3 regions of the Sporosarcina sp. G11-34 genome follow, and region 1 is predicted to be linked to each of the others. Evidence: riboswitches for the same ligand, from Rfam matches in the RefSeq annotation. Region 1 holds a riboswitch; each other region holds the start of a gene.
The links. A riboswitch is a leader RNA that binds a small molecule or an ion and turns the genes downstream of it on or off. The one in region 1 is predicted to bind cobalamin.
Positions count from the first base shown of each region.

Region 2: it holds a riboswitch for cobalamin, as region 1 does, so the genes downstream of both, KSU66_RS19740 (LPXTG cell wall anchor domain-containing protein) here and KSU66_RS03180 (ABC transporter substrate-binding protein) in region 1, are expected to answer to the same signal.
Region 3: it holds a riboswitch for cobalamin, as region 1 does, so the genes downstream of both, KSU66_RS19770 (ABC transporter substrate-binding protein) here and KSU66_RS03180 (ABC transporter substrate-binding protein) in region 1, are expected to answer to the same signal.

Region 1 is NZ_JAHNZW010000002.1:219,533-230,241, forward strand. Features, by position in the region: gene KSU66_RS03145 (HD domain-containing protein) at 1-1,191, shown strand, start outside; gene KSU66_RS03150 (YwgA family protein) at 1,207-1,713, shown strand; gene KSU66_RS03155 (2-hydroxymuconate tautomerase) at 1,882-2,067, opposite strand; gene KSU66_RS03160 (YwhD family protein) at 2,136-2,654, shown strand; gene KSU66_RS03165 (transglycosylase domain-containing protein) at 2,972-5,029, opposite strand; gene KSU66_RS03170 (DUF1934 domain-containing protein) at 5,192-5,623, shown strand; gene argS (arginine--tRNA ligase) at 5,620-7,287, shown strand; cobalamin riboswitch at 7,410-7,603, shown strand; gene KSU66_RS03180 (ABC transporter substrate-binding protein) at 7,728-8,705, shown strand; gene KSU66_RS03185 (FecCD family ABC transporter permease) at 8,698-9,693, shown strand; gene KSU66_RS03190 (adenosylcobinamide amidohydrolase) at 9,695-10,709, shown strand, end outside.
Region 2 is NZ_JAHNZW010000021.1:15,830-26,538, reverse strand. Features, by position in the region: gene KSU66_RS19745 (DUF4430 domain-containing protein) at 1-850, opposite strand, end outside; gene KSU66_RS19740 (LPXTG cell wall anchor domain-containing protein) at 871-2,970, opposite strand; cobalamin riboswitch at 3,131-3,318, opposite strand; gene KSU66_RS19735 (class D sortase) at 3,587-4,159, opposite strand; gene argS (arginine--tRNA ligase) at 4,327-5,994, opposite strand; gene KSU66_RS19725 (DUF1934 domain-containing protein) at 5,991-6,434, opposite strand; gene KSU66_RS19720 (transglycosylase domain-containing protein) at 6,599-8,650, shown strand; gene KSU66_RS19715 (YwhD family protein) at 8,992-9,522, opposite strand; gene KSU66_RS19710 (2-hydroxymuconate tautomerase) at 9,566-9,778, shown strand; gene KSU66_RS19705 (YwgA family protein) at 10,044-10,550, opposite strand; gene KSU66_RS19700 (HD domain-containing protein) at 10,565-10,709, opposite strand, start outside.
Region 3 is NZ_JAHNZW010000021.1:27,442-38,150, forward strand. Features, by position in the region: gene KSU66_RS19750 (energy-coupling factor transporter transmembrane component T) at 1-197, shown strand, start outside; gene KSU66_RS19755 (ABC transporter ATP-binding protein) at 179-1,837, shown strand; gene KSU66_RS19760 (ECF transporter S component) at 1,831-2,520, shown strand; gene KSU66_RS19765 (hypothetical protein) at 2,782-2,970, opposite strand; cobalamin riboswitch at 3,032-3,219, shown strand; gene KSU66_RS19770 (ABC transporter substrate-binding protein) at 3,336-4,304, shown strand; gene KSU66_RS19775 (FecCD family ABC transporter permease) at 4,297-5,292, shown strand; gene KSU66_RS19780 (adenosylcobinamide amidohydrolase) at 5,294-6,766, shown strand; gene cbiB (adenosylcobinamide-phosphate synthase CbiB) at 6,754-7,722, shown strand; gene KSU66_RS19790 (pyridoxal phosphate-dependent aminotransferase) at 7,709-8,788, shown strand; gene KSU66_RS19795 (bifunctional adenosylcobinamide kinase/adenosylcobinamide-phosphate guanylyltransferase) at 8,770-9,342, shown strand; gene KSU66_RS19800 (cobyric acid synthase) at 9,547-10,383, shown strand; gene cobS (adenosylcobinamide-GDP ribazoletransferase) at 10,380-10,709, shown strand, end outside.

The sequences.
Region 1 (10,709 bases):
GAATTCCAACGGCTTCGACGTATAAGACAGCTCGGAACGACTTATCTTGTATTTCATGGAGCAGAGCATAGCAGATTCCATCATTCACTTGGCGTGTATGAAATCGTTCGACGAATTATAGATGACGGCTTCCAGGGAAGCCCCGAGTGGAACAACGATGAGCGACTTGTGGCACTTTGTGCTGCACTGCTACACGATTTAGGGCACGGTCCATTTTCTCACGCATTTGAAAATGTTTTTAATCTTGATCATGAAGATTTTACGCAAGCCATTTTACTTGGAGATACAGAAGTACATAAAGTCTTAAGTCGGGTATCACCGGACTTTCCACAAAAAGTAGCAGATGTTATTGGAAAAACTTATCCAGATAAACTTGTCGTTAGTTTGATATCGAGCCAAATCGACGCGGACCGAATGGATTATTTACAACGGGATGCTTACTTTACTGGTGTATCCTATGGCCATTTTGATATGGAAAGAATTTTGCGTGTCATGCGACCTGAAGAAGAGCAAGCCGTCATCACTTATAGTGGAATGCATGCAGTAGAAGATTATATAATGAGTCGTTACCAAATGTATTGGCAAGTCTATTTCCATCCGGTGTCACGCAGTGCGGAAGTTATTTTGACGAAAGTTTTGCATCGTGCGAAATATTTGAATGAAAACGGGTATGTATTTAAACAAGAACCTACTCATTTTGGTTCGTTTTTTGACGGAACGTTTTTATTGGAAGACTATATCGCGCTCGACGAAGGTGTCGTAACGACGTATTTTCAGATGTGGATGAAAGAAAAAGATCCCATTTTAGCGGATCTCAGTTCGCGGTTTATCAACAGAAGGCTGTTTCAGTACGCTGAATTTGATCCCGCGACAGAATATAAAAAAGTTTTTGAACTCGGAAAACTATTTCAAGAAGCTGGTTTGGATCCTGAGTATTACCTTGTTACGGATTCATCGTCGGATTTGCCTTATGATTTCTACAGACAAGGTGAAGAAAATGAACGACTTCCGATTTTTTTGAAAATGCCAAATGGCGAGTTAAGCGAACTATCGCGTTCATCGGATATTGTAGATGCCATTTCGGGGAAGCGGCGTACAGATCACAAAGTGTATTTTCCAGAAGATTTGTTGGAGGCCGGAAAAGAGGCCAACCCTCTGTATAGTAAAATTCTACACATGTTAAAAGGATAGGAAAGGGTGGACGCCTTGTTGCGGGAACATGCAAAAATCGTTCAGTTCATTTCAATAGCGAATGAAGTGAACGGAAGAAAAAAGTTGCAGAAAATGATTTATATTGCAAAAAAAATGAATTTTTCTTTCGCAGAAAAATATGAGTTTCATATGTACGGACCTTATTCGGAAGAATTAACGCTGCGGATTGAAGAGTTATGCGAAATGGGATTTCTGTTTGAAGACTACTCGGACAAAGGTTCGTACGTTCAATATAGTTATAATGTGACAAGCGAAGGGGAACGTTTTATTGAAACGGCCGCTTGTGCACACGAAAATCTAAACGGTTGTATTGATTTGATGAAAGAGAAAAGTTCGCGATTTCTAGAACTCGTGTCAACGCTTCTCTATTTCGACCAACTTGAAAAACAAGAGCAAATTGCCAAAGTTCATATCGTGAAAAATAAATTAAACTTTTCCGAAGAAGAGATGGATTCAGCTTTTGCGTTTATTGAAGAAATACAAAAATACTCCGTTAATTAAGAAAAGCGTAAGCGCCCGTGTAGTTCGCGAAGGAAATAGGAAACTCCACAGAAGTCGTTTTTTGACTTTTGGGGAGTTTGTCTTTTCCACAGCGAGCTGGGCGCTGGAGCCTAGACAGTAGAAAAGCGTAAGTGCCTTGGTAGATATTACAGGCGCTTACGCTTTTTCTTATTCGTCGCTTTTACGTTTTCCGGCGATGGAGTAGTGATTTTTTGACATTTCTTCAATAATGATAGAAACGGCTTCGGCAGGTGCGCCTGTTGTCTCTACGACAGCTTCTGTGACACGTTCACAAAGGGCACGTTTCTGTTCATCTGTACGTCCTTCAATCATTTTTACCGTTACAATTGGCATTCTTCTTCCCCCTTCCTAGGTATATCCAGTATACTGAATATAATATCAGATTTGGAGGGGACAAAGAAATGGCTAATGAAGAAAAACCAAAAACAAAATTGGGCTTTACAATTATAAAGGACGATCCAACAGATGGGCATAAAGGATTTGGCATTGGATCATTGTCACTAGAAAACGTCTCACCTGTAATTATTGATGTAGAAGAAGGCGTTGCGACGATTGAAATTGGTGCGATGCATGCGAGAAGTCCACTAGAGCGTGGTATCAAGTTTCTGCTTGATCGTGAGGAATCGGCGGGTGGAAAACCGTACTGGCTCGTTTGGGTGACAATTGACTATAAAGAAGACGGTCCATATTATGCAGGTGTTACGGCTTGTGAAATGGTTGTCAATCGGGAAAAAAGACGGGGCTATAAAAACTTTATTGAACATATGAACAAAATGGATAAATCGATGAAACGCCATATAATGATTGACGAGATGGATGATAAGTCAAAAGGCATTCTTGCCGAATTTTTAAAGGGTCATAATAAGGAATTATGGGATCGCAGTAAGCCGGAATTACGCAGCGGCCTTGGTAGAGAATAACGAGTAATGTGAACAAAGTATGACAAATTTCGCATACTTCTGTTCAGACGGTTGAATGTCGGCTTGAAACGCAGTACACTGAAGTCATAGCTTGCGAACGTAAGCTAGGACAACCGGAATAATGCACTCACTGCATTTAGAATTCCAGACAAACCCAAGCATGGCATTCTAAACGCAAAAGAACGTTGGACTGGTAAAAAAGCTTTCTTCCCCCAAACTTAAATTGGGAGAAGAAAGCTTTTTTGATGGCAAACAATTATTGACAATACTATGTCTTGGCGCTTTGCGGTGGTCGAAGCGTGTTCGAAGGAATATCTTTATTCGAAAAATGAAAATGGGAACAGGTCGAACAGTTTACTTTTCTTTTTATCGCTTGACCGTAGTTCTTGTAACGACTTGTCTGTACATAGTTTTTGTGGCATGTCCTTTTCCTTTACGTACATCAGGCGCTGTTTTTCACAATCATCCACGGCAAGGCCTCCCGTTTCAACATCGACAACTACCCCGCTAATTCCATCGGGTGGTATGAACGGCTGGGGTTTCGTGCCACGGTGGACAGTTTCCATAAAATCAATCCATATTTTTTTGGACGGCGCTAAATCCTGTGGGTCGGTTAACTGCTTACCAACATCAAATCCAGTCCAAATCCCGGCGGTAAGAGTTGGAGTATATCCAATTAAGTAGTGATCTGAATCGGTCGTTCCCGATTTGGCTGCATACGGTCTCGTTTGTTTTTGACGCATGGAAAGACCCGTTGCGGAAGAATAATCATTGAAAACTGGATCAAACATCCCAGTCATAAGATGCGTCAGAATAAAAGCATCTTGTTTTGAAATAGCTTGCTTGTTTTCTTTGGTCGGATGTTCATACACGGTCTTTCCCGAAGAATCCATTATGGAAAGGATCGTCGTCGGTTGAACATTCACTCCATCTGATGCGAATTTGTTAAATGCGCCGGTCATATCGAAAAGAGTGACATCTACTGCACCAAGAGCAACAGCCGGGGATTCCGGAAGCGATGCATGGATACCGAGACGTTCCACCATATTTCTATAATTTTTATAACCGACTTCTTCAAGCGTTTTTACTGCGAAAATATTATCCGAAATGGCGAGTGCTTGCGCAAGTGAAATTGGGTGATCCGCGAACTTCCCATTGACATTTTTCGGCTCATATGAGGATTTTCCGTCATCATAAGTAAAAATCGTTTTTTCAGTCGATAAAAACGTAAGCGGATTATATCCATTTTCCAACGCAGCGGCATATAAGATAGGCTTTAACGCGGAACCAGGTTGCCTTTTTGCCTGAGTTGCCCGGTTAAATGGACTTTCTGCATAATCAACTCCACCGACAAGTGATGTAACAGCACCGGTACCCGGTTCAACGGACATAAATGCAACTTGCAATCCACTATTAGGCATCCACTTTTTAACCATTTCTTCAGCGGTTACTTGATGGTGTTTGTTAAGTGTCGTCTGAATTGTCCAGCCACCTTCTGCAGGGGAACGACCTTTCTTCGTCAGCACTTTTTCTGCTTCTTTCCATACTTCATCTAGAAAATAAGGTGCACTTCGTTTTGAATGGGTCCACTCCTCATTTTTTAAAACAATCGGCACATCGCCTGCGCGTTCTGCCTGGGCTGCGGTTACATAATCTTGGGCTTTCATAAGAGATAGCACGAGTAATTTTCTTTCCGTAGATCTTTCTGGATTATCAACAGGTGAATACCTTGAAGGTCCTTTTGCAATCGCGGTAATGACCGCGGCCTCTTCAAGAGTCAAGTCAATCGCCGACTTTCCAAAATAAAACTTACTCGCAGCTTCCACGCCATACATTCCGTGCCCAAAATAAACGGTATTTAAATAACCTTCCAAAATAGCATCTTTTTCATAAAAACGTTCCATCCGATAGGCAATAAGGGCTTCATTAATTTTCCGCTTCCATGATTTCGTATGTGTCAAATAAAGATTTCGTGCATACTGCTGTGTAATCGTACTTGCGCCTTCCACTTTCCGCATCGATTTTACATCTTTCAAAACAGCTCCCGCAATTCGCTTATAATCAAATCCGTTATGCTTATAAAATTTCCTGTCCTCTGTTGCGATAACTGCGTCGATAAGAAAGGGTGACATGTCATCGAGACTTACCCAGTATCTTCGTTCCTCGGAAAAGTGATCCCCGATTTGTTTCCCGTCTTTATCGAGAAAAACGGAACCTTTTGGAACGCTAAGTGAAGGAGCACCCGTAATTTGTGCATATATTTTAAGTGAAATAAATACAGTAAACGCAGCTGTAAGCGTTGTAAGGGTTAGCAATAAAAACCGGCGCAATAAAATTTTTCTTTTTTTCTTTTTCAAAAACTTTGTCCGTTGCATAATGACCCTCCGATCCGTGCACTTTTATGTAGTATGCGACCCAAGTTGCAACATTAAACGGATATCTGATCATTTTTTCATGTAAATGGCCTGCTTAATTGAAAAGTGACGTGTAAAAAGGATATAATAGAAAGATGTTTTCATCTAAGAGGCGGTGAACGAATGGAATCGCGGAATGTGCATGTCTTACTTAATTCAACTATCCGGCATCCTGGGCAGGAAACGGAGACCCATGAACTGAAGGCAACGGGGCAATGCATCGTCAAAGCTGGCAGGTCCTATTTAAAATATGAAGAAGACCACGACGGCAAACGAATTCAAACAATGATAAAAATGGGTGCCAACGATGCCCTTATTATGCGTAAAGGTGCCGTGGATATGCGTCTTCCATTTAATGTGGAAGAAGAACGCCAAGGGACTTACGGAAATGGACCCGCAACTTTCGGGTTAGTCGTACAGACAGAACGTCTTATATTTGAAGAAAACGAGAATACCTTTAGTGGAACGTTTAGCGTGATGTATTCGCTTTGGGCTGAAGAATCGGTACTAGGAAATTATGAATTGACAATTACATATACGGAGGGAACCTCATGAACGCAGTTGAACAAATGCAACGAAAAGTTAAATTGGCACTACATAACGCGGTGATTAAAGCCGGACTTATAGAAGAAACGGATATGCCAGATGTCATATTAGAAACACCAAGAAGTAAAGAGAACGGGGATTACGCGACAAACATCGCCATGCAACTAACAAAATTGGCGAAAAAACCACCGCGTGTAATTGCTGAAGCTATTTTAGACAACATCGATAAAGAAAGTGCGTCTATCGAAGGAATCGACGTCGCAGGCCCTGGATTTATCAATATCACTTTGAAAAAAGATTATTTACAAGAAGTTGTGAAAACAGTACTTGAGCAAGGCGTTGATTACGGTAAGTCAAACGCAGGCGCGGGAGAAAAAATCCAAGTTGAATTCGTATCCGCGAATCCAACGGGTGACCTCCATCTTGGCCATGCACGCGGTGCATCTGTTGGGGATTCACTGTGCAACGTACTTGATATGGCTGGATACAACGTGGAACGCGAGTATTATATAAATGATGCGGGCAACCAAATCGACAATCTTGCAAAATCGGTTGAAGCGCGGTATTTCCAAGCGCTTGGAGAAGAATGGGAAATCCCGGAAGACGGCTATCAAGGGCAAGATATTATTGAACTTGGGAAGCGTCTTGTTGAAGAGTTTGGGGACAAATATAAAGAAGTATCTGCTGAAGAACGTTTCAAGTTTTTCCGTGAATATGGTTTGAAATATGAACTTGCAAAATTAAAACAAGACCTAGAAGATTTCCGTGTTCCATTCGACAGCTGGTTTTCAGAGACCAGTTTATATGGTAGCGGAAAAATCGAAAATGCCATGGAAAAACTACGTGCAAACGGTCATGTTTTTGAAGATGAAGGCGCAACATGGTTCCGTTCAACGACATTCGGAGACGACAAAGACCGTGTGTTAATTAAAAAAGACGGTTCGTTCACGTATATTTTACCCGATATTGCTTACCACGAAGATAAAATTCAGCGTGGATTCGATACGCTTATTAATATTTGGGGAGCCGATCACCACGGATATATTCCGCGTATGAAAGCGGCTATCGAAGCACTTGGCTACGAAAAAGATACGCTTGAAGTAATCGTTGCGCAAATGGTCCACTTATTTAAAGACGGCGAACGCATGATGATGAGTAAACGTACAGGTAAGGCGGTTACGTTACGTGAACTCGTTGAAGAAGTTGGTCTTGACGCAGTTCGTTATTTCTTTGTTATGCGTTCCGGCGATGCACAAATGGATTTCGATCTCGATTTAGCCGTTTCGCATTCCAATGAAAACCCTGTCTATTACGCACAATATGCACATGCTCGAATTTCATCGATTCTTCGTCAAGCTGAAGAGATGAAAATGACTGCTAGTGCAGATGGCGCGGCTTTATTGACATCGGAAAAAGAAATCGACTTGTTGAAGAAAATTGGGGATTTCCCGGGTGTTGTCGCAGACGCTGCACGTGCACGTTCACCGTACCGCGTTGCAACTTATATCCAAGAACTCGCAGCAACATTTCACTCATTTTATAATGCGGACAAAGTGTTGGATGCAGACAATGTAGAGCTATCCGTTGCTCGTCTAGCTTTAATAACAGCAGCGCGCACAACGATTGCGAACGCTTTAAATTTACTCGGTGTATCTGCACCAGAAAAAATGTGATTTTCTTTTCCGCTACGCTTCGGTGTAGCGGTTTTTTTAATGCGTCAAAAGTTATTTTCAATGATATTCGTCACTACTCGACACAAGTAAAATATGTAGTATACTATTAGATGAATACAAATTACATACGAAAACATAAAGGTTCCCCCGCCTTCACGGTAGGGGTTAAAAGGGAAGTCGGTTGAATGCCGACGCGGTCCCGCCACTGTAAGTGTAAGCAAGTCGCACCTATGTCACTGGACAAGTAATAATGTTCGGGAAGACGCGACAAGCTAAGATCACAAGCCAGGAGACCTGCCTTTATGGAATCACCCGTCAACCTGCGAGGATAGGTTTGGTGAAGATCAGCGCTTTTCCGCGTCCAGATTTTTACTTGAACTCATCCTTCGTGCACGACTTACGGAGGATTTTTTGTTTCGATAAAATAGGGGGAGAACAATATGAAGAAGATATGGAAGTTATGGTTATTATCCATAGTAGCAGTATTTATGTTAGCTGCATGTGGAGGAACGGCAACACCAGACACGCCAAAAATTGATGACACGCCAAAAGAAGATGTTAAGAAAGAGGATGTTGTTGAGTCTGCATCTCCGGTAACAGTGACCGATTCCGTTGGCAATGAAATTACATTAGAAACAGCGCCAGCAACAATCGTTTCAATGACGCCAAGCAATACGGAAATTTTATTTGAACTTGGTCTTTCAGATGAAATTATCGGGGTGAACGACTATGATGATTATCCAGCAGAAGCATTAGAAAAAGAGAAAATCGGTGGAATGGAATTTAACGTTGAAAAAATCGTAGCGATGAATCCAGATATCGTCTTTGGTCACGAATCAGGATTAAGTACAGGTGAAGCGGGTTACGAGCAAATTCGTGCGGCTGGAATTCCTGTATTCATCGTGAAAAATGCAACGAACTTCGATGAAACGTACACTACAATTGAAGAAGTTGGTAAATTAACAGGCAAAACAGAAGAAGCCGAGAAAATAATTGCGGAAATGAAAGAAAAAGTGGAAGAAGTTCTTACAAAAGTAGCTACAGTCGAGAACAAAAAAACAGTATTCGTAGAAACATCACCAGCCCCTGAAATTTACACGGCGGGTAAAGATACATTCATGCAAGAAATGTTTGACATGGTTGGTGCGGACAACGTCGCAACTGAAGAAGGTTGGTTCATGATAGATCCGGAAGCCATTATTAGCAAAAACCCGGATGTTATTATTGTTATGTATGACTACATTGAAACAGCAGTCGAAGACGTTTATGCACGTGAAGGATTCGATACAATTACAGCAATCAAAGAAAAAGCAGTGATCCAAGTTCAAGAAAACATAACGAGTCGTACAGGTCCACGTCTTGCAGAAGGACTGGAAGCAATTGCAAAAGCAATTTATCCAGAAGTTTTTAGTGAGTAAATCAAGCGTTGCCTACTTAGTATCTGCCGTAACACTCGTTGTGGCGGTGTGGCTAGGTGTATCTATCGGGACTGTGAAAATACCGATAAGTACGTTTTGGAATGCAGGAGCGGATCCGATTGCTACGAATATTTTATGGAAAATACGTATGCCACGGGTTGTACTTGCAGGGCTTGTCGGGGCATCACTTGCGATTTCAGGAGCTGCATTTCAAGGTCTTTTGAAGAACCCGCTTGCTGATCCATACACCCTCGGAGTGTCATCCGGCGCCTCTGTAGGTGCTGTGATGACACTCTTTTTTGGACTATCGATTCCGATTCTAGGCATATATACGCTTCCCGTATTCAGTATGATTGGTGCGGCGCTTACGATGTTTCTCGTTCTAGGTTTTGCACGCCTTGTCGATAAGGCGATGAAAATGGAGACAATCATTCTTACGGGAATTATTTTCGGATCCTTTCTTGGTTCGGTTCTATCGCTAATGATTGCGCTTACCGGGGAAGAACTGAGGCAAATTATTGGTTGGCTTCTTGGCAGTGTTTCGATGCGGGGTTGGAACTATATTACAATGATTTTGCCGTTTGTTATTATTGGTTCATTTATGCTTTGGTTTAGTCGAAGGGAATTGAACGCGATGCTGTTTGGCGAAGAACGCGCCCATCATTTAGGTGTAAATGTCAGACGTCGCAAATTTATGATTTTAATTGGTGGTTCTGTGTTAACTGGTTCAGCTGTTGCTGTTTCAGGGACAATCGGATTTGTAGGACTTGTCGTGCCGCATATGACGCGCCTTTTGTGGGGATCAGATCATCGCCATCTATTGACGTTGTCGTTTATGAATGGTGCAACATTACTCATTATTTGCGACCTTGTTGCGCGCACAATTATTTCACCGACAGAACTTCCAGTCGGTGTGATAACGGCGTTTATCGGGGCACCTGTTTTTGCATATATCTTCTATAGACAACGAAGAAAGGGGGCAATGTAATATGTTGCAAGTTGAAAATATATCAGGCGGATACGGCAAGGAACCTGTCGTTAAATCTGTTTCATTCACTGTAGGAAAAGGAGAAATTCTTGGCATACTTGGCCCGAACGGAAGCGGAAAATCGACCCTTCTAAAAGTGATTTCAGGTATTCTTCCCGCACAACAAGGAACGGTCACGATTGACGGAAAAGTTTCATCGGCCTATTCTCAAAAAGAGTTTGCCAGAAAAGTCGCCGTACTGCCCCAACTCCATGCACATGCTTTTTCGCATACAGTACGTGAAACAGTAGAGCTCGGTAGATATCCGTACCAGTCGGGGATTTTTTCCTCGTGGTCGGTAGAAGATGAGCGTGCTGTTACCGAGGCGATGGAAAGTACAGCGGTGACTCGCTACGAAAATCAGTCGATCGAATTGCTTTCAGGTGGCGAACAGCAACGCGTTTTTGTTGCGCAAGCACTTGCACAAGTTGCCCCTATTTTACTGTTGGATGAACCTACAAACCATCTAGACATTGCCCATCAGCAACAGCTACTAGATACGATTCGAAAACAAGCGGTCGAAAAAGGACTCACGGTGATATCTGTCTTTCATGATATTAACTTAGCTTCTTTATATTGCGACCGCCTGTTATTGATGGAAAATGGGCAGATCGCCAAAATCGGAATGCCGCGGGAAGTTGTCAAAGAAAAAGCAATCCAACACGTGTATGAAGCGCGCGTGAAAACACAGCCTCATCCAGAATTGCCTAAACCGCAAATTACGCTTTTGCCGGATACGAATGGAGAAAATCCATCTTTTGTCGTGACAAAAGATGATTTTTCCGTGTCGTCCAATTATGTGTCGCTTTGCGCAAAAGGTCCGCTTAAAACGATTTCATCCGCCGTACATAACCCCGGAATGGGTTGGTACCGGGTATTCATCAATCGACATGTCGATGCGGATTACCATTGCGATGATGTCCAACTTGAAATGGCTTCTTATCTCGAACAACAAGGTTTCAACACATCCGAAACCG
Region 2 (10,709 bases), on a different contig from region 1:
TTCCTTGCCCGCGGTCAAATTCATATACATTGGCCATTCCTTGTATATAAGCAGTGGCCCCTTGTCCTCCGCGGTAGTCCATATGAACTTTATTGGCCATGGTAATTTTAATCAATGCGTCTAAAACCGTATCGCCATCCTTAATTTCCATTTCCGTCGGTGGCAATGGGACTTCACTTGAAGAGAGAACGATTGAATGGACAATCGTATTCTTTTTCGGCTCGGTTTTTGGTTCTTCTTTTGCCTCCTCTTTTGGAGCCGGTGTTGGTGTTAGTTTTTCTGTCGGTTTTTCTGTTGCCTTTGGTGTTGCCTTTGGTGTTGCCTTTGGTGTTGCCTTTGGTGTTGCCTTTGGTGTTGCTTTCGCCGTTGGATTTGATTCAACTTTTTTCTTAACTGTTTCTACTGCTTTACTTGTATTTCCCGACTTAGTAACCGTAGTATTACCCGATTCATTCGCGCTTTTGGTACTTGGTTCTTTTACTTTTGGCTTCTCCTGATTTTTTTTAGGTGTTACTTCACTTCGCTTAGTTTCAGCCGCTGAAGGATCTTTATCTTCTTTCAGCGATTTAACAAGCTTTTCACTAGAATCCTTCTTAGTCTGCTTTTCCTTTTCAACGTCCTCTTTACTTAAGTCAGCCACATCTGGCTTAGCATCTTCAGACTCTTCTTTCACTTTACTTTCGGCGACATTCTTCTTTTCTGCTTCTTTCGTGTCATTCGCTATCGTTTTTTGCTCCGTACTTTCTTCTAATCCTGAAGGCTTCTGCAATGAAGTTCCGCAAGCACTCAGTCCAATAACGACGATGAATGTTAATAAAATAGAAGTAATGATTTTCAAATAGTACTTCATGGATAAAAGCCCCCTTTTATTTACGAATTCAAGACATTTCTTCTGCGAACGAACCAAGTAATGCTACCAATTGTTAATAAACCAATACCTACTATTAATAAATTAAATGTATTTGTCGCTGTTTTCGGAAGTAGGGCCCCTAATCCAACGTCTTTGACTGTGTCAGTTTCTTTTCCTTTAGATACAGTTTCACTCTCACTAGTGGGTACTTTCTTATTAATATCTTCAACTACTAAAACTTCATCAGACTCTACTTTCTCAACAACTTTTGTTTTTGCAGAAAGAGTTACCTTCTCAGATTCATTACCCAACTTATCTACAGCCATTACTTCATAATCATAAGTTTGCGCTGATTTCAAATCAGCATCGACAAATTCGCTTTCAGCTCCTTCAACAACCGCTAGTTGCTTGTCCTCACGGTAAATGATGTACTCTTTAACTCCAGAAGGATCGTCCGCCGATAAACTTAAATTAATGCTGTCAACCGTCGTTTCTTCCTCGGTAACTTGAAGATTTTCTGGGCCGAATGTATCGGTAAAGACACCGTATATTGAGAAGTGATTGACGTCTACCATAATCGCTCCATCTTTTGCAGCACCCCATCCAGCTACATATTCCCATAGTTTCGTCTGTTCATTAAAGTAATAAACACCCGTTTTCTCGGCATCAATTCCTTCGTGAACCGCCATGCTTAAACCATAGCTACCTGTTCCTTGTTTGACTCCACTTGGATATTCAAATTGAAAATCATACCAATCTCCAGTTAATGTCAAACCACTAAAAGGTACTGTTTTTTCGTCTGGATGCTGTACTTCTAATTTAGTTCCTTCTGGTAAATCCTTAGGTAATTGTAGGAATGAGTTACTGTCACTTATAAAAATCTTCTCGCCTTTCTTTACTTCGATTTGTTTATTGAAGTCGATTACTTTATCTGACTCTGGTGTTGGTTCTGGTTCTGGCCCTGACTCTGGTTCTGGCTCTGGTGTTGGTGTTGGTGTTGGTGTTGGGGTTGGGGTTGGTTCTGGTTCTGGTTCTGGTTCTGGCTCTGGCTCTGGCTCTGGCTCTGGTTCTGGTTCTACTACTTTATCAGCAAAGTCATAGAGTCTACCTCCACCATTTGCATATAAGTCGTAAGCCACGAGGCCCTGCAAAGCCTGTTCAGTGGCCATAGTGTTAGATGAACGATCACCGGAAGTATGCTTGAATCCACCATTATCAGCGGCAAAACTTAATAAATGATCAATCAAGTTAATTCCTTTTTTCGTGAATCGTTCACTAGTTGGATCTATTCCATTAGCCGTTAGACCAATAATCACCTGCGATGTCGCTTCACTTGAAATTCCACCTACAAATGCTTCATCGAATCCGCCGGTATCCCCTTGTTCCTTAGACAAAAATGAAACTGCTTTATCAACAGCGCTTTTCACTTTCGGTTGTCCAGTATATGGCGCTAACCCTATGAGAGCCATTGCGCTAATATCATAGCTAGTTGACCCAGTTGTTGAAGTTGATAAACTCCACGAACCATCGTCTTTTTGATATTTTAGCAGTTCTGCAACTAACTGATTGCGTGTCCATCTAGCATCCTCTGGCACTGCAAAACCTTTTGTATCTAGGGCAATTAATGCGAAAATAATGCCGTTGTTCCCTTGATAAGTGAGCGTATCTTCTACCGAACCATCCCATAGATTACGATCAGGACTGTTGTAAATTAATTCAATTAAATTATGACCGCCAACATCCCGGGGATCAATCCCAATGGCAACAGCCGCCATCGCAAGTCGCTCACTGTCAGTAATTTTAAAGCGCCCAGTATCAAGGCCTTTAGTTATTTGACTTTCGATATGTTCTTTAAAATTATCCGTGTATCCAGCTGGTACCGTTTTACCAGCCTTTGTTAGACCAATTGCTTGCCACTCGCTAATTACACCTTCGTCTAGCATGTTAGCGCTTGCATCATTGATAGCAGATTGTACGAGTGTGTTATAATCCTTCACTTCTAGTTGTGTTATGTTTTCCTCTCCGTTTTGCGCGGCTACCGGTGCTATCAGCGCAAATATGAGCATAAACAACAGTGAAAATAAGACTGTAAAACTGGTTAACTTTCGGTACTTCCTCATTTATAAATCTCCCCTTTTTTGAACAAAAAACGCTGAAAATTATTCGGGCAAATAAAAAAGCCCCCACCCCCAGAAAGAGGTAAAGGCATATGTATGTTCAATAAATAAACTCGAAAAATTGACAGATACACGATGCATACCTTTTTCCTGGAAGGTGTTTAATTGCATACTGACTTTGGCAAGTCTCCTGACTTATGGATCATCGCTTCCTCTGTGTTCCCAGTAGTTTACTAGTGGCATAAATAGAGTTTGCTCCCCAATTACAGTGGCCGGACCGTTCAGGTATTTCACCTGATTCCTTTTTAAAATTTTGCGTTAAGCAAAAATACCAAAATCAAATTATTAAGTTTTCATGCCACTAATGAATGGCCAACAGATTCTCTGTAAGTATATAGGAGTAGATTTTTAATGCAATACTAAGATTTTTTGGCTGTGGACATTGTTTTTTTAAGTTTCCTTGCACTTCAGTCGGGTTTGCTTGCTCTCAGCTTGACCTTCCTTGCACCCGCACCCCATTTGCTTGCACTCAACCGAATTTGCTTGCAAGTCGGGACCTTCCAACTACAGTTTCTAGCAATATAAGCAAAAAAACCACACAATCGTGTAGTCATCTTAATTATTTTGCATAAATAATATATCGGTCAGGAGCGCTTCCTATAAATGTAAAAGGATAGCAGGTCGACAAGGTTAATATTTCTTCCGGAGCTGTGGAGCGGATTACGGTTCGATCGTCTGCGTCTACAATTTCCGTATCGAAAATCGTATAAATAAATGTTCCTTTTTCCATTTTCACGTGGATTTCATCGCCATGTTCAAGTTCTCCAAACTGACGAAAAACAGTATCACGATGACCCGACAATAAAATCTGATCTTGTTGGCCAGGTAAGGCAGTACTTATAAAATGCCCGACACCTCTAGCTAACTCATCCTCATGCGTGCCTGAAATGATCGGTATTTCCCGGTCCAACCGCGGAATATACAAAACGCCAATCGAATCGCCTTCTTTAATATCACTATACACTTCAATTTCATCGCTTTCTTCACGTGGAATAACCTCTTCAGAAATAAATCCCTTCGCTTCTTCCAGGTTTTTTTCTTGTTCAAAATATGAAGTAGCAAATTGACCACCTGCATAAATAATAAACAGTGCACCAATTACAATGAATAGAATAGGTATAACCTTTCTCAATAAAATCCCCCCATCCTGAAATTTAATGAAAACTAGGCGACAGCGGAGCCTAAGTTGCGCTTATAAGGTCTCCCTTAAACTAATTATTATCTGGCGTTATAAAGAAAACACGTAGCAACCAGCCAATTTTCAGTGGACAAGCGCTACGTGTTTATTAATAATAGGTATTACATTTTTTCAGGAGCAGATACACCAATCAGTTTGAGTGCGTTCGCTATTGTCGTGCGAGTTGCCGTAATTAATGCAAGGCGTGCCTCCGACATTTCGCGATTATCGGCATCCAATACTTTTTCTGCGTTGTAAAATGAGTGGAATGCAGAAGCTAACTCTTGAATATACGTCGCCACACGATGTGGTGAACGTGTTTTCGCTGCGTCCGCTACAATTTGCGGGAAGTCGCCGATTTTCTTAAGTAAATCAATTTCTCGCTCCGCAGTTAATAATGCGGCCCCGTCTACTGAAGCTGATAGGTTCATGTCTTTCGATTGACGTAAAATCGAAGAAATTCGTGCGTGTCCATATTGTGCATAGTAAACCGGGTTTTCGCTTGATTCAGAAACAGCTAGGTCTAGGTCAAAATCCATTTGCGTATCTGCTGATCTCATTACGAAGAAATAACGAGTCGCGTCAAGTCCAACATCTTCAACAAGTTCACGCATTGTGACTGCTTTTCCAGTCCGTTTACTCATCATCATGCGTTCGCCGTCTTTGTATAAATGAACCATTTGCGAAACGATTACTTCCAATTTATCTTTCCCATAACCAAGTGCTTCTATTGCTGCTTTCATACGAGGAATATAACCGTGATGGTCCGCTCCCCAAATGTTAATGAGTTTATCGAATCCACGTTGAATCTTGTCTTCGTGATAGGCAATGTCTGGTGTGATGTACGTAAATGTTCCATCATTTTTAATTAGCACACGGTCTTTGTCATCGCCGAATGCTGTTGAACGGAACCACGTCGCACCGTCTTCTTCAAATATATAACCGTTCTCACGTAATTTGTCCATTGCCCCTTCAATTCTTCCGCTACCGTATAGCGACGACTCTGAAAACCAGCTGTCGAATGGAACACGGAAGTTCACTAAGTCAGTTTCTAATTTTTTAATCTCATACTTCAAGCCGTATGCACGGAAAAAGTCATAGCGCTCTTTATCAGGTACATTTTTATATTTATCGCCAAATTCTTCGACGAGTTTTTTAGCAATACCAATAATATCTTGACCTTGATAGCCGCCTTCTGGAAGTTCACGTTCTTCTCCAAGTTCTTGGAAATACCGAGCTTCAACTGATAATGCAAGGTTATCAATTTGGTTACCTGCATCATTTAAATAATATTCGCGCTCAACTTCATATCCCGCAAAATCTAGGACATTACAAAGTGAATCCCCTAAAGCTGCACCACGCGCATGTCCTAGATGTAAATCGCCCGTTGGATTTGCCGAAACAAACTCAACTTGGATTTTCTCACCTTGACCCGAATTCGTACGTCCGTATTCCGCGCCTTGGTCGATAACTGTCTTTACGACTTCCTGTAAATAATCTTTTTTCAGCGTAATATTAATAAACCCAGGACCCGCAACATCAATTGATTCGATGGATGCACTCTCTTTATCGATGTTTGCCAGAATTGCTTCTGCAATCGCACGTGGTGGTTTTTTTGCAAGTTTTGTAAGTTGCATGGCGATATTCGTTGCATAATCCCCGTTTTCCTTACTTCTTGGTGTTTCCAGCATAATGACTGGCATATCCGCTTCTTCCACGAGTTTCGCCTCAATAACGGCGTTGTGTAGCGCTAGTTTTACTTCTTGTTGTATCTTTTCGACTGCATTCATTTTATTCCCTCCGAATATGTAATAGTTATTTCGTACGTGCCTAGAAGTGAACCTTCTGCATGCAATTCATAGGCTACGTTAAAGCGCCCATTGCCCAGATCTTCTTTTTCCATAAACTCAAGCCGATTCGTTTTCACGTGCAACTTCATCGATGCCGGACCATTCCCGTATTCACCTGTACTGATGCGTTCAGTGTCAAATGGTAGCCGCATTTTAACAGCCCCACTTCGCATAATAAATGCTTCGCTGTCATCCAACTTGACGGTCGTTTGAATTTTTTGCCCATCTTGTTCTTCTTCATATTTCAAATACAAAGAATTGATTTTTTCGATGTATCGGCCTGTCGCTTGTATTTCATGCGTCTCTTTATCCTGTCCTGGATGTTTAATTGACGAATGGAGCCGGATTTGTACAGGTCGACCTAACGTTTTCGATTCCATTTCGTTCACCGCCCTCTTACTAAAAATATCTTCTTATTATATCGCTCTTCTTCATGACATTCCAATTAAGCCTGTCATTTATCTTAAAATAATGTGAAATAGCCGTTTAATCTTGACGTCGGCGTCGCATACTACAAACAAATACATCGACGGGGAGGGATTTTATGCGGCGAGCAGTTTACCAGAAAGAGAAAAAAAAGCGCATCTTTTGGCGTCGATTATCTTTGCTAGCACTTACCGCACTTACAGCCGCCCTCACTTTATTTGGAGCTCTGAGGCTTTATGCGCAAATTACCGGCGCCCCGTCTCTCAGTGTTCCGAAAGCTTCCGTTTTCTTGGATGAAGACGGAAAGCAAATTGGCGACAAATTTTCTGCTGAGCGGAGGTATTGGGTTAGTCTAGATGAGATTTCCCCATTTCTGCTAGATGCAGTCATTGCGACGGAAGATAAAAACTTTTACAAACATAATGGATTTGATTATAAACGAATTGCCGGGGCTTTACTGAAAGACATCAAAACGCAAAGTAAGGCTGAGGGCGCAAGTACAATTACAATGCAGTACGCCAAGAATTTGTATTTATCACAAGCAAAAACATGGACCCGAAAAGCAACTGAAGCATTGTATACCTACCGTATGGAAATCTTTTATGATAAAGATGACATTTTGGAGGGTTATTTAAATACAGTCTATTTTGGACACGGCATGTACGGCGTTGAGGCGGCGAGCCAATTTTACTTCGGTAAGCCTGCAAAGGATCTTACGCTTGAGGAGTCGGCAGTCATAACAGCAATCGCAAAAGGCCCTTCCGTATATTCTCCACTTGATCATCCAAATAATTCAAAGGAACGAAAAGAACTTGTCTTAGCATTAATGACGGCACAGGGCTACATTACGGATAAGCAGGCACAGCGCGCGGTTGAAGAAGATATTGTGCTCAAAACAAAGGAATGGAAGGACACCGAACGCATTGCCCCCTACTTTTTAGATGAGGTTTGGCGCGAAGCCGAAAAATTACTCACCGAGAAAGGTCGCTATCCCGCTGAAGGCGGCTGGACAATCCGAACAACACTTAACGTCCACCACCAACAAACCGCTGAAGAAATTATTGATAAATGGATGCCAAAAAGCGGACTTCAAATTGGCTTTATGTCGATTGATCCGAAAAATGGTGCCATTACTTCACTTGTAGGCGGTGTTGATTATGCACAAAGTCCTTATAATCGTGCAACTCAGGCAAAGCGACAGCCTGGATCTGCAATGAAACCAGTGTTGTATGCAGCAGCGCTTGAAAACGGATTTAATCCGCTTAGTTTTTTATTGCCAGAAAAGACGATTTTTACATTTGATGATGGACGACAAAAATATGAGCCCAAAAATGTGAACGGAAAGTTTGCAGATCATCCTATTTCTCTTGCGCAAGCACTAGCGATTTCAGATAATATATTTGCGGTGAAGACGTTGGAGGATATCGGTTATAAAAAGTACCGTGATATGGCCGAGCGCCTGGGTATTGATGCTAAAATTAATGAGGTCCCTGCGGTTGCGCTTGGTACTTCTGTCGTCACATTAGTCGAAATGACGAATGCATACAGTCGGATTGCGGCTGGTGGCGTTGAGTTAATGCCGACGACAATTATCTCGATTTCAGATGCAGACGGAAAAACGGTTTATGAACGTACGAAAAAGAAACCTAAACAAATTATGTCGGAGCAAGATGCATTTGTTTTAACCCACTTATTAACTGGGATGTTCGATCCCGTTTTCAATGACTATTCCGCAGCAACTGGGTTATCCATGCGACCTAAACAAACTAGGCCGTACGCCGCAAAATCTGGGACAACGGAGTGGGACCAATATTTAATTGGTTATACGCCTTCACTAACTGCTGGGATTTGGACTGGTTATGATGTGGATGAACGATTAGAAAATAGCGATGATAAAGCTGCGTCTAAAAAAATCTGGATTGAGTTCATGGAAACGGCGCTAAGCGGTACGCCACCCGAACCCTTTATCCCTCCAACCGGTGTGAGTAGTGTAATTATTGACGTGGAAACGGGTGGACTTGCGGTTACCGAGTGCGAGCGACAACGCCTTGTGTATGTGAAAGATAAAGATATGCCACAGAAACTATGTACGGACAAATCACTCCAAGAACTGCGCAATTCAAGTGAAGGAAAAGAATTCAACTTATTCCCATTTTCATTTTTTGATTAAGTAGGAAAGATTGATTTTTAACTTTCCACAGGAAAGATTGATTTTTAACTTTCCACAGGAAAGATTGATTTTTAACTATCCAACGAGGTAAATAATATATATATATATCAATGTATTAAAAAAGCTTCTTTCCCTCATTTGAAGGAAAGAAGCTTTTTTTGCCAATTTAGTGCGTTTTCAACCAAAGGAAACCGCGCTTGGGTTTGGTTGATTTCCTTTGCCTAATTACGTAGACTAATTCGGCAGTCCTAGCTTACATTAGCAAGCTATCCTTAGTGTACTTTCTTTTAAGCGTACATTCAAGCCTACTGATGAAAGTATTTGAAGAACGTCGTCCATATTTACGAGGTTTGAATACGAAGTCCCTCGTGAAGTTCCTGTGGGCTACGATCCCATAACTCTTTATTATGTCCTTCTAAAAATTCAGCTAGGACACGTTTTGCAGTATCGTCTATATGATCAACCATGATTGAGCCTTTCATCGATTTATCCAATTTGTTCATATGCTCGATGAAATTTTTATAGCCTCGTCGAATCGGACGGTCGATAACCATTTCACAAGCTGTTACGCCGGCATAGTAAGGACCTTCTTCTTTATAATCTATGGTCACCCAGACGAGCCAGTATAATTTTCCGTTTGCGGATTCCTCGCGGTCAGGTAAAAATCGAATGCCACGCTCTAGTGGACTTCTCGCATGCATTGCCCCAATTTCGATTGTAGCGATTTCCTCTTCTACATCAATGACAACTGGTGACACGTTTTCCAATGACAATGAACCAATCCCGAATCCTTTATGACCGTCGGTTGGATCATTTTTTATAATTGTAAAGCCTAGTTTCGGTTTTGGTTTTGGTTTCTGTTCATTTTCCATTTGTTTACCCCTCCAACTCTGATATTATTACTTAGTATACTGGATAGTTAGAGGGAGGGAAAAGAAAATGCCATATGTAACTGTAAAAATGTTCGAAGGACGTACGGATGATCAGAAACGTGCGCTATGTGAAAAGGTCACTGAAGCTGTTGCTGAAACAACTGGTGCACCTGCTGAAAATGTTGTTGTCTTTATCGAGGAAATGTCCAAAAGTGATTATTCTGTAGCCGGGAAACGCCCGGTTGATGAGGAGTAATTTTGTTTTAGCTGGGATGTTGATTCCCAATACTTGGGTACTAAATCGTTGATTTCCGTTACGAGCGGACGCTTTCCGCGGGCTTGGCTTCAGCCGCTTCCCTCGCTGCGCTCAGTCCAGGGTCTTCAGCTCAAGCTATTTCCGCTGGAGTCGCCGCTCTTCACTCCAATCAACTAAGTTTGGTGTACTAAGAAAATGACTCATTGCCTTCTTAGGCTTATAAAAAACAGGCTCCTACGACTTTTTTGTCGTGGGAGCCTGTTTTTTAGTTTACTACATAGTTTTCCATTTCTTCTATGAAGTCGAATGCGGCAGTCATTTCTTGTTCGGTGAATCTTAATTTGTTTTTTACAATATGTACTTTTTCAATTTGTTCTTTTTTATCGAGATGATCGAAGTACAAAAGTGTTGAGACCAGTTCGAGAAAGCGTGAACTTTGCACTTGCATTTTTTGGGCAAAGCCGGTCAGTCTGTCGTGAACAGGGTCTGCGGTTTCTAGAAAGCGCAGACCTTCGTCTGTTACGTTGTATTGGTATTGTGAATAAGATCCTTTATTTATGAATTGCTCGTTTATAAAACCCATCTCACATAGTTCTTCAACCCGTAGCGTCAATTCTTCTGAATAAGGTCCGTACATATGGAGCTCATATTTTTCGGCAAAAGGGAATTGCATTCTTTTGGCTATATAAATCATTTTCTGAAGTTTTTTTCGTCCTGTTACTTCTTCTGCCACTGAAATAAACTGGACTATTTTAGCATGTTCTTGCAACAAGTTGTCCACCCTTTCTAGTTATTCAACATCTGTAAAATCTGCCCGTACAATGGATTATCCTCTTTGCCAGCTTCTAGTAAATCTTCTGGAAAATAGAGTTTATGATCGGTTCGTCTTTTTCCGGAAATTGCATCTACTACGTCAGATGAGCGGGATATC
Region 3 (10,709 bases), on a different contig from region 1:
TGATTATCTGGTTACTTTTCATTGCCTGCCTACTCGGAGGAGTATTAGGCTATGGGAAGATTTTTATTTATCCAGAACTAGGCACCCTGCAATTTTATGCGCTTGATTGGGTCCTGCTTGGATGTCTATTGATTCTAGTGGCGTTTCCACTATTAGTTGAAGGGAGAGAACAGATGCGATGGAAACTATCAAGATAGAAAACCTTAGATTTCAGTTTCCTGACGCTTCCGAATGGGCACTTCAGGGTGTAAATCTCACTGTAAAAGAAGGAGAGTTTATTGTTATTTGCGGTCCCAGTGGTTGTGGGAAGACAACCCTATTACAATTATTAAAAAACGAATTAGCGCCTGCAGGGACTCAGGTAGGTGAAATATATTATAAAAATAGCCAGTTAGCGGATTGGGACAAAAAAACGTTAATCGAGGAAATAGGTTTTGTATCACAAGACCCAGAAAATCAGATTGTTATGGACGAAGTCATGCAAGAAATTGTTTTCGGCCTTGAAAACTTAGGGTATTCGAACTTTGAAATGAGAAAAAGAGTTGCGGAAATGGTCAACTTTTTTGGAATGGAAGATATGTTAACGTTAAAACCATCCGAGCTATCCGGCGGACAAACGCAGATGCTGAATTTGCTTTCCACACTTCTTTTGAAACCGAAGGTCCTGTTGTTAGACGAACCCACTTCTCAGTTAGATCCGATAGCTGCAAGAGAATTACTGACAACATTAGAACGACTAAACCAAGAGATGGGCATAACAATCATTCTGGTGGAGCATCGTCTAGAGCAGTTATTTTCATCTGCGGACCGTATATTATTTATGGAAGAAGGTGCGATTAGTTACGGTGGAGCGAGTCGGCAAGTCATTGAAGAGTTATACGAGCGCGGAAATAAACAACTCATTCCTTATCTACCTTCCTTGGCACGCCTTTATATGGAAACTACAGAAACGGTTGTACGGGAGAAGATTCCGCTTACGGTTAAAGAAGGCAGGGAATGGTTTGTCGGTTTGCCTGAACCATCAATGCTTAAGTTAGAAGGGGAAACGGTTGACTTTAGTAGTAGGGATTTGGCCGTTAGTTTAAAAGATGTATATTTTCAATATCGGAGGGAGAGCCCACCCATCCTGAAAAAGCTTTCTTTGGAAATTAGGGAAGGTGATTTTTTTGCGCTGGTTGGTGGAAATGGATCAGGAAAAACAACGGTTTTGAAAGCATGTATTGGCAGCATTAAGACACAAAGAGGAAAGGTATTGCTACGCGGGGAAAATATAAATAAGTCGCGCAGTAAACAACGATTTGACGGTGTTGCTTATCTGCCGCAAAATCCAAGAACCTACTTTGTTCACGATACAATCGAAAAAGAAATGCGGGAAACAGTCATACGACATAATGTTGCCAATGGTGAATCAGTGATTGTCGAGCTACTTCAAACTTTTGGCATTGCGCATTTGAAAAATCGTCACCCTTATGACTGTTCGGGGGGGGAAATTCAAAAAACTGCTCTCGCTTGTATGCTGATTGCCACTCCTGAAATATTATTTATCGACGAACCGACGAAGGGACTAGATTCAGTTTCAAAAGAAGAATTATCAACGCTTTTACAGCGACTACATAAGTCTGGAATAACGATTATTATGGTAACCCATGATATTGAATTTGCGGCTAAAAATGCGATGAGATGCGCTATGATTTTTAACGGGGAAATTACTGTGACTGGTACGCCAGCGCAATTATTTAAAGGAAATTACTTTTACACGACATCCATAAACCGAGCAAGTCGAGTAAGTGAAGAAAAAGAATCGCTTACGTTAGAGGAGGCATTGTTAAAATGGTAAACAACAGACGTTACTTAACGATTGTTTCCATTTTGATATTCGTCTTGTTGGTCATATCGATTGCTGTCTTTCGGTATAATGCGTATTTAATGTTGAGCTTTCTAATTATTAGCATCATCATGCTTCCGTTTTTTATTCGTTTTGAAATGCGTAAAGTTGCGGTACGAGAAATTGTTATTTTAGCTATGCTTGCCGCAATTGCTGCGGTGGGACGGGTTCCTTTTGCCGGTTTGCCAAGTGTTCAACCAACTTCATTTGTTATTATTATGGCTGGTTTGGCATTCGGTGCGGAATCTGGATTTATTGTCGGCGCAGTCGCTGCGATAGTGTCGAATATATTTCTCGGTCAAGGCCCTTGGACGCCGTGGCAAATGTATGCTTGGGGCATGATGGGGATGAGTGCGGGGCTTCTCCGAAATACGTGGTGGATGTCAAAACTATGGGGGAAGGCCGTATTTGGATTTATATGGGGATACCTATTCGGTTGGTTCATGAATTTATGGATTATAGTAAGTAATTTGGAAAACATGACCTGGGAAGCGTTCTTGGGGATTTATTTCGCCAGTATTTATTTCGATTTAGCTCATGGCATAGGCAACGTATTCTTTATTCTCGTCTTTGGTGCCAGTTGGTTTAAAATTCTGCAGCGATTTCAGAGAAAGTATGGCTTATTGGAGGCTTAGCGAATAATTCACAGGTTTTGATTCGCATTGCTTAGAAAAGTGTTAAACATTTTATAGTCGTAAGGTCCCGACTTGCAAGCAAATTGGATTGAGTGCAAGGAAATGCTCTACCGGTGCAAGCAAAGATTGGAAGAGTGCAAGCAAAGAGTAGTCGGGTGCAAGCAAATGACATCCGGGTGCAAGCATAAAAGTCGAAACGGAATTAAAGCTAAAAAGAGATATTTAAGAAGGCTTTAAGTGTTTTTTAGGAAAACAATGGTTTTATTGCGCCGAAACTGTAGTGCCAAAGTAATAATTCGCTGATAAGTACCCCGTGGGCGCTGATATCGGGATGTCGAGCGCTGATAAACTACTTCCAACCGCTGATAACCAGTACGCGAACGCCGATAACTCGTACTCGACGGCTGATTTCACAAAAACGTTCGTTTCACGGAATGATAGTGCAATCAACCAAACCACTCTTTCTCGACACAACCTTTATATGTAGTATAATAAGAACCGGATACAAATTACATAGACCAAACATAAAGGTGCCTCGTCATAATTGTCGAGGTTAAAAGGGAAGTCGGTTTAATGCCGACGCGGTCCCGCCACTGTATGTGTGAGCAAGTCGAAAAAAAGTCACTGGAAATCAGTTCCGGGAAGACGCGACAAGCTGCGAGCACGAGCCAGGAGACCTGCCTTTATGAATCGCCCATACGCCTACGAGGATTAGGATTGGTGGAAATCGGCACCTTTGTGTTTAGATTTTTACTGACTTTATTCCTCCGTAATGATACGGGGGATTTTTATTTGGAAAAACAGGAGGAAATTAAATGAAGAAAAAATGGCAATTATGGCTCACATCAATTTTAGCAGTGTTCTTGCTTTCAGCATGTGGCGGCACGGCAACAGAAGATAAGCCGAAAGTAAATGAAACACCAGAAGTAGAAACAGTTGAAGAAGGCACATTCCCGCTTACATTGACTGATGCAGTAGGTAATGAAGTAACTTTAGAAACAGCGCCAGCAACGGTTGTTTCAATGATGCCGAGCAACACGGAGATTTTATTTGAACTTGGACTTAATGAAGAAATAATCGGTGTCAGTGATTATGACGATTATCCTGCTGAAGCTTTGGAAAAAGAAAAAATTGGCGCGCAGGAATTTAACGTTGAAGCTATCGTAGCTATGGATCCTGAAATTGTATTTGGGCATGAATCAGCATTCGGAATGGCCGAAGATGGTTATGAACAAATTCGTGCAGCGGGAATTCCTGTATTTATCGTGAAAAATGCAACGAACTTTGATGAAACGTATGATACGATTGAAACAATGGGTAAAGCAATGGGTAAAGCAGAAAAAGCTAATGAAATTATCGAAAGCATGAAAGCAAAAGTTGCTGAAGTGTTAGAGAAGACAGACTCAGTTGAAAACAAAAAGACTGTATTTGTAGAAACATCACCAGCTCCTGAAATTTACACGCCAGGAAAAAACACATTTATGCAAGAAATCCTTGATATGGTCGGCGCAGAAAATATTGCGGCTGACGAAGAAGGTTGGGTCATGATGGATCCGGAAGTAATCGTAGATAAAAATCCGGATGTCATTGTCGTTATGTATGACTATATCGACACGGCTGTTGAAGATGTCTATAAACGTGACGGATTCGATACGATCACTGCAATTAAAGACGAACAAGTAATTCAAGTAGATGAAAACATAACGAGCCGTACAGGTCCACGCCTTGCAGAAGGACTGGAAGCAATCGCGAAAGCAATTTACCCTGAGGTTTTCGGTGAGTAAATCAAGCGTTGCCTACATCGTTTCCGCCGCCACACTTCTTGTGGTGGTGTGGCTCGGTGTTTCGATTGGATCGGTGAAAATACCGATTAGTACGCTATGGAATACAGGAGCGGATACGACAGCGACGAACATCTTATGGAAAATAAGAATGCCGCGTGTTATATTGGCCGGACTTGTCGGCGCATCGCTGGCGATTTCCGGTGCTGCTTTTCAAGGGCTATTAAAGAATCCGCTTGCTGATCCATACACACTCGGAGTGTCATCCGGCGCCTCGGTCGGTGCTGTGATGACGCTCTTTTTTGGTATATCGATACCGATTTTAGGCACTTATACGCTACCCATATTTAGTATGATAGGCGCGGCACTTACGATGTTTCTTGTTCTTGGGTTTGCGCGACTTGTCGACAGGGCCATGAAAATGGAAACAATTATTTTGACAGGTATTATTTTCGGTTCGTTTCTAGGTTCGGTTTTGTCACTCATGATTGCGCTGACAGGAGAAGAACTTCGCCAAATTATCGGATGGCTTCTCGGGAGTGTTTCGATGCGTGGCTGGAATCATATTACAATGATTTTGCCGTTTGTAATTGTTGGTTCCGTAATGCTTTGGTTAAATCGTCGCGAACTAAATGCGATGCTATTCGGGGAAGAACGTGCACATCATTTAGGTGTTAATGTGAAGCGGCGAAAATTTGCGATTTTAATTGGCGGCTCGATTTTAACAGGTTCAGCCGTTGCAGTATCAGGGACAATTGGCTTTATCGGCCTCGTAGTTCCGCACATGACACGACTTTTATGGGGGGCAGATCATCGTCATTTGCTCACGCTTTCATTTATGAACGGTGCCTCGCTCCTTATTATTTGTGATTTAATCGCGCGGACTATTATTTCACCGACGGAACTTCCAGTTGGCGTCATTACGGCGTTTATCGGCGCACCTGTATTTGCGTTTATTTTCTACAGACAAAGAAGAAAGGGAGCTATGTAACATGCTACAAGTTGAAAATGTTTCAGGTGGTTACGGCAATAGCCTCGTTGTAAAATCAGTTAGCTTTGACGTGAAAAAAGGGGAAGTACTCGGGATTTTAGGGCCAAATGGCAGTGGTAAATCAACATTGCTGAAAATTATCTCAGGCATTCTAAAAGCAGAGAGCGGGACCGTGACCATCGACGGGAAAAGTGCGTCGCTTTATTCGCAAAAAGAATTTGCAAGGAAAGTTGCCGTGTTGCCGCAATTACATGCCCATGCATTTTCACATACCGTCCGAGAAACCGTAGAACTTGGGAGATATCCACATCAGGCAGGGTTATTTTCTTCCTGGTCAAATGAGGACGAGCGAGCCGTAACTGAAGCGCTGGAAAATACGGCGATAACGCGTTACGAGAAACAGTCCATCGAACTCCTGTCCGGAGGCGAGCAGCAACGCGTTTTCGTTGCACAAGCACTCGCACAAGAAGCACCAATATTGTTATTAGATGAACCAACAAATCATTTAGACATCGCGCATCAACAGCAACTACTCGACACAATACGAAATCAAGCAGTCGATAAAGGACTTACGGTGATCTCGGTATTCCACGACATTAACTTAGCGGCAATGTACTGCGACCGTTTACTATTATTGGATAAAGGCGAGGTATCTAAAATCGGTTTGCCACAAGATGTGGTGAAAGAAGAAGCAATTGAAGCCGTTTATAAAGCGCGTGTCAAAACACAGCCCCACCCTGAAATGCCCAAACCACAAATCACCTTACTTCCTGATACAAAAGATGAAATTCGAGTAGCTGTTGTGTCCAAAGAAGACTTTTCTGTTTCAAAGGAATTCGTTGCACTGCAAACAAAAATCCCACTTAAAACGTTATCATCCGCGGTCCATAACGCTGGATTAGGTTGGTATAAAACATTTGTGAATCGCCATGTCGACAGCAATTACAATGCAGATGACGTAAAAACTGAAATGGCTGCATATCTAGAGAAGCAAGGCTTTCCACTGAATGAAACAGTAGGAATGATGACTGCTGTTTTGACAGAGCACGTAGAAATAGGTGTATATGAAGGCGATTTCGGAACGGTCTTAATTGCCGTCACGGCCGGAATAGGTAATGCGGTAGATGTATCCAAAGCACGCAGTCGCGATGAAGCTCCGCGGGTTGGAACAATAAACACATGGGTAATTATTAACGGAGAGTTGCCAGACGAAGCGTTCATTCAAGCGATGATTACCGCGACAGAAGCAAAGGCGAAAGCGCTCCAAACTGAAAATGTAAAAGATCAACTGACGGGAACAATCGCAACAGGCACATCGACAGACAGTTTACTCGTGGCTGCCACGCAACAAGGGGAATGGCTACCATATGCCGGCCCTATTACGTCACTTGGGAAATTGGTTGCACACGGTGTATACGAATGCACAGTTAAAGCAGTACAAGCTTATAAGAAAGCGAAAGGATGGACGACTTGATACCAGCACACTTTTTAGCCATCGCCATCGGTTTTTTCCTTGATTGGATAATCGGAGATCCACCAAAATGGCCACATCCGGTTCGTTGGATAGGTACATTTGTTTCAAAAATGACCGCTATTTTAAATAAAGGAAAATTCCGCACAGCAAAAGGTGCATTTTTGCTCGCGCTGACCACATTAATTGTTTTCAGCCTAGTATTTTCTGTAACCGTTTTTGCTTATTCCATTCATTTATTTGCAGGAATTGCCGCAGAAAGTATACTGATTGCGATTGGTCTTGCTCAAAAAAGTCTGCGCGTGGCTGCACTCGATGTGTACCGACCACTTGCTGATGGTAATTTAAGTGAAGCACGTAAAAAGCTGTCCATGATTGTCGGCCGTGATACCGAGAAGTTAAATGAAAGCGAAATTGTGCGCGCAACAATTGAAACTGTTTCTGAAAATACAGCGGACGGTGTTACGTCACCACTCTTTTGGGCCTTTTTATTTGGAGCACCGGGCATATGGGTATATAAAACAGTGAATACACTCGATTCCATGATTGGCTACAAGGATGAGCGTTACGAAAAGTTCGGTAAATTTGCAGCGCGGACAGACGATGTGATGAACTTCATCCCCGCACGAATTACGGGGCTGTTTATTATTTTATATGCGTCGAATAAAGGCGGGATTTCATTTTTTAAACGCTTTGCTGGTTGGACCAAGGATGCGCGTCGACACGCGAGTCCTAACAGTGGTTATTTGGAAGCGGCGACAGCTTGGCAACTGGGCATCACATTAGGCGGAAAATCGACCTACCGCGGGAAAAAATCAGAGCGCTCTGAAATCGGACCTGGCAAATTTCCGCTAGAAGCTTCTTACATAAAAGCGTCTGTATTTGAAATGCATACGACCTCATTTATATTTTGGATACTATTTACGATTATTGGAGTGTTGTTTAATGGATTTACCTAAACACGGTGCGAATCCGTCCAAGGTTTATGCGAATCTTGGGATTGAACGTCCCACTGATGTCGTTGATTTCAGTGAGAACGTTAATCCTGCGGGTCCCCCAAAAATCATTCAAGAAGTATGGGCGGATCTTGCAACGAAAATCACGGCCTATCCAGATCCTGACGGCGAACCGTTTTTATCGGCAGCTGCAGCGTTTCACGGTGTTGAAAAAGCGTCTATTTTCGTTGGAAACGGTGCGGCGGAACTGCTTGCATTCGTTGCGGAACGCTACCGCGGGGAGAAGGCGATCGTCGTCCATCCAACTTTTTCCGAATATGAAGCGACTTTGGTGGCAAAAGAAGTGGACGTTATTCGGGTTTTATCAACTGAAGAAAACGGATTCAAATTACCCATCAATCAGATTAAAGAGGCGATGGAATCAGCATCTGTTCTTTATTTATGCACCCCGAATAATCCGACGGGCATCTTGCCAGAACGCGATGATCTGGATAACATCATCCGTTTCGGAGCGGAAAAAGATTGTGACATTGTCCTAGATGAAGCTTTCATTGATTTCATCGGAGAGTCTAGTTCCTTTATTTCGGAATTAAGTGAAAATCCTCATGTGACAATCATTCGGTCTATGACGAAAATGTATGCCATTCCGGGAATCCGGCTTGGCTATGTCTTGGCACATCCAACAATTATTAATGAAATAAAAGCACTTGCACCGCACTGGAATGTGAATGGTGTGGCGGCACATATCGGAGCGCTTTGTTTAGACGCGGACAAATACCGGGAACGAGCCATTCAACATAGCAATGGGGAACGATTAAAAATGAAGGTATTTCTAGAAGCACGCGGTTGTATTGTGACTGACTCCGAAGTGAACTTTCTAACGTTCAAACCAGGAGAAGGGCAGACCGCGCGTAAACTGTACTTGGATTTATTGAACAAAGGAATTGTGCTCCGGCATACTGAAAACTTTCAAGGGATGGACGGCCATTGGCTGAGGATTGGTATGAAAAAAGTAGCGGAAATGAATGTTCTTAAAGAGGAGCTGGCGCGATGGTTCGTGGCAAACTGACCTTCATTAGCGGCGGCGTTCGAAGTGGGAAAAGTGCATTTGCTGAAAGGCAGCTCGTCACAGCATCCAAGCGTAACGGCGGGCGTCTTGTCTATATCGCATCTGGGGTAAAGACGGATATAGAGATGAAAAAGCGAATCGACAAGCACCAAATCCACCGCGCAGAACATAATTGGACTACTTTTGAACAGCCGGTGAAGTTGGAAGAATTACTCCCGTCGATTCAGCAAGGGGACTTTGTCTTGTGGGATTGTTTAACGACGTGGTTAGCAAATGAATTGTACGCTGGTTGGGAAACGGGAACGCCGTGCATTCAACAGCCGGGCTGTATGGAACAAAAAGAAGCAGAACTTTATAAAACAATCGATGCGCTAGTAGACAAAGTCGCAGAGCTAGTCATTGTTTCGAATGAAGTACTCGATGAATTGCCGTCAGCCGATGCAGAGACCGAACTATATAGTATGTGGCTTGGTCGAATTCATCAAAGGCTTGTTGTGAAGGCGAACACTGCGATTGAGATGGACTACGGCATCGCGGATTATTGGAAGAAGTGATAGGTGTGACGCCACCGTTAATTTCCGCTACAGGTGGACGCTTTCCGCGGGGCGGGAGGTGAGTCTCCTCGTCGCAGGCTCCTGCGGGGTCTCACCTGTCCCGCTCAATCCCGCCGGAGTCGCCACCTTCCGCTTCAATTAACTAACTTTTATTCTTTCCTAATGATTAAAAAACTTCATTCCAACGTAAAAGGAGGTTTTGCAATGAATGGTTTGATTGTTTTGGGTACAGCATCGGATTCTGGGAAAACGATGATTTGTGCGGCGCTATGCCGTATATTATCCGATGAAGGAATTCGGGTAACGCCTTTTAAATCACAAAATATGTCCGGGTTTTCGGCAATAACGGAAAATGGTGAAGAGATGAGCCGTGCGCAGTTCATACAAGCAGAGGCCGCGAGAACAATTCCGTCGATCTATATGAATCCGATTCTATTAAAACCCGTAGCCGAGATGAAATCAGAAGTACTCTTTTTCGGGGAGAAGTTTGGACCCGTAGCGGGCATGATGTACCGAGAACAGTTTTTCAAACGCGGTATTGAGGCAATCCACACTGCACTAGCCAAGCTTTCGGAGACATACGAAACAGTCATTATCGAAGGAGCAGGCAGCCCAGCGGAAGTAAATCTCAATGACCGAGAAATTGTCAATATGCGTGTTGCTGAAATTGCAAATGTACCCGCTGTGTTAGTGGCTGATATCGACCGCGGCGGCGCAATTGCATCCGTCGTTGGAACACTGCAGCTTTTATCGCCAGCACATCGTTCGCGTGTAAAAGCGATCATCATCAATAAATTTCACGGCGACCTTTCTTTATTCCGAGAGGGTGTTGAATTTATCGAAGAATACACGGGAATCCCTGTTGTAGGTGTCATTCCATACAAACTAGACCACGGAATTGAAGAGGAAGACGCAAATCGTCCTTTTGTCGAGGCTCCTGTTGGCGTCGATATATACGATGCTTGGGCGGCGCATGTGAAGGGGCATCTTAACTGGCCGCTAATGAAGGAAATTCTTGCACAATCCGAGGGTACAACATGAACGGTTTACTGCTCGCAATTCAATTTTTCACAGTGCTTCCGATTAAAAAAGAATTGCCGATCGGTCGAAAAGAAGTGACGGCAATGTTTATAGCACTTCCGTTCGTCGGCGCGGCAATTGGCGCAGTTATGTACGCGGTTTCTCTGTTGATGATTGATGTGATCGGCACGGGAACGCTTCTTACAGCGGTCTTTATCGTCTTGACAGGCATCATACTGACAGGCGGTTTACATCTAGACGGTTGGGCAGATACGGGCGATGCATTTTTCTCCTATCAAGACCGTGAAAAACGGCTGGAAATATTGGAAGACCCACGTCTAGGCGCA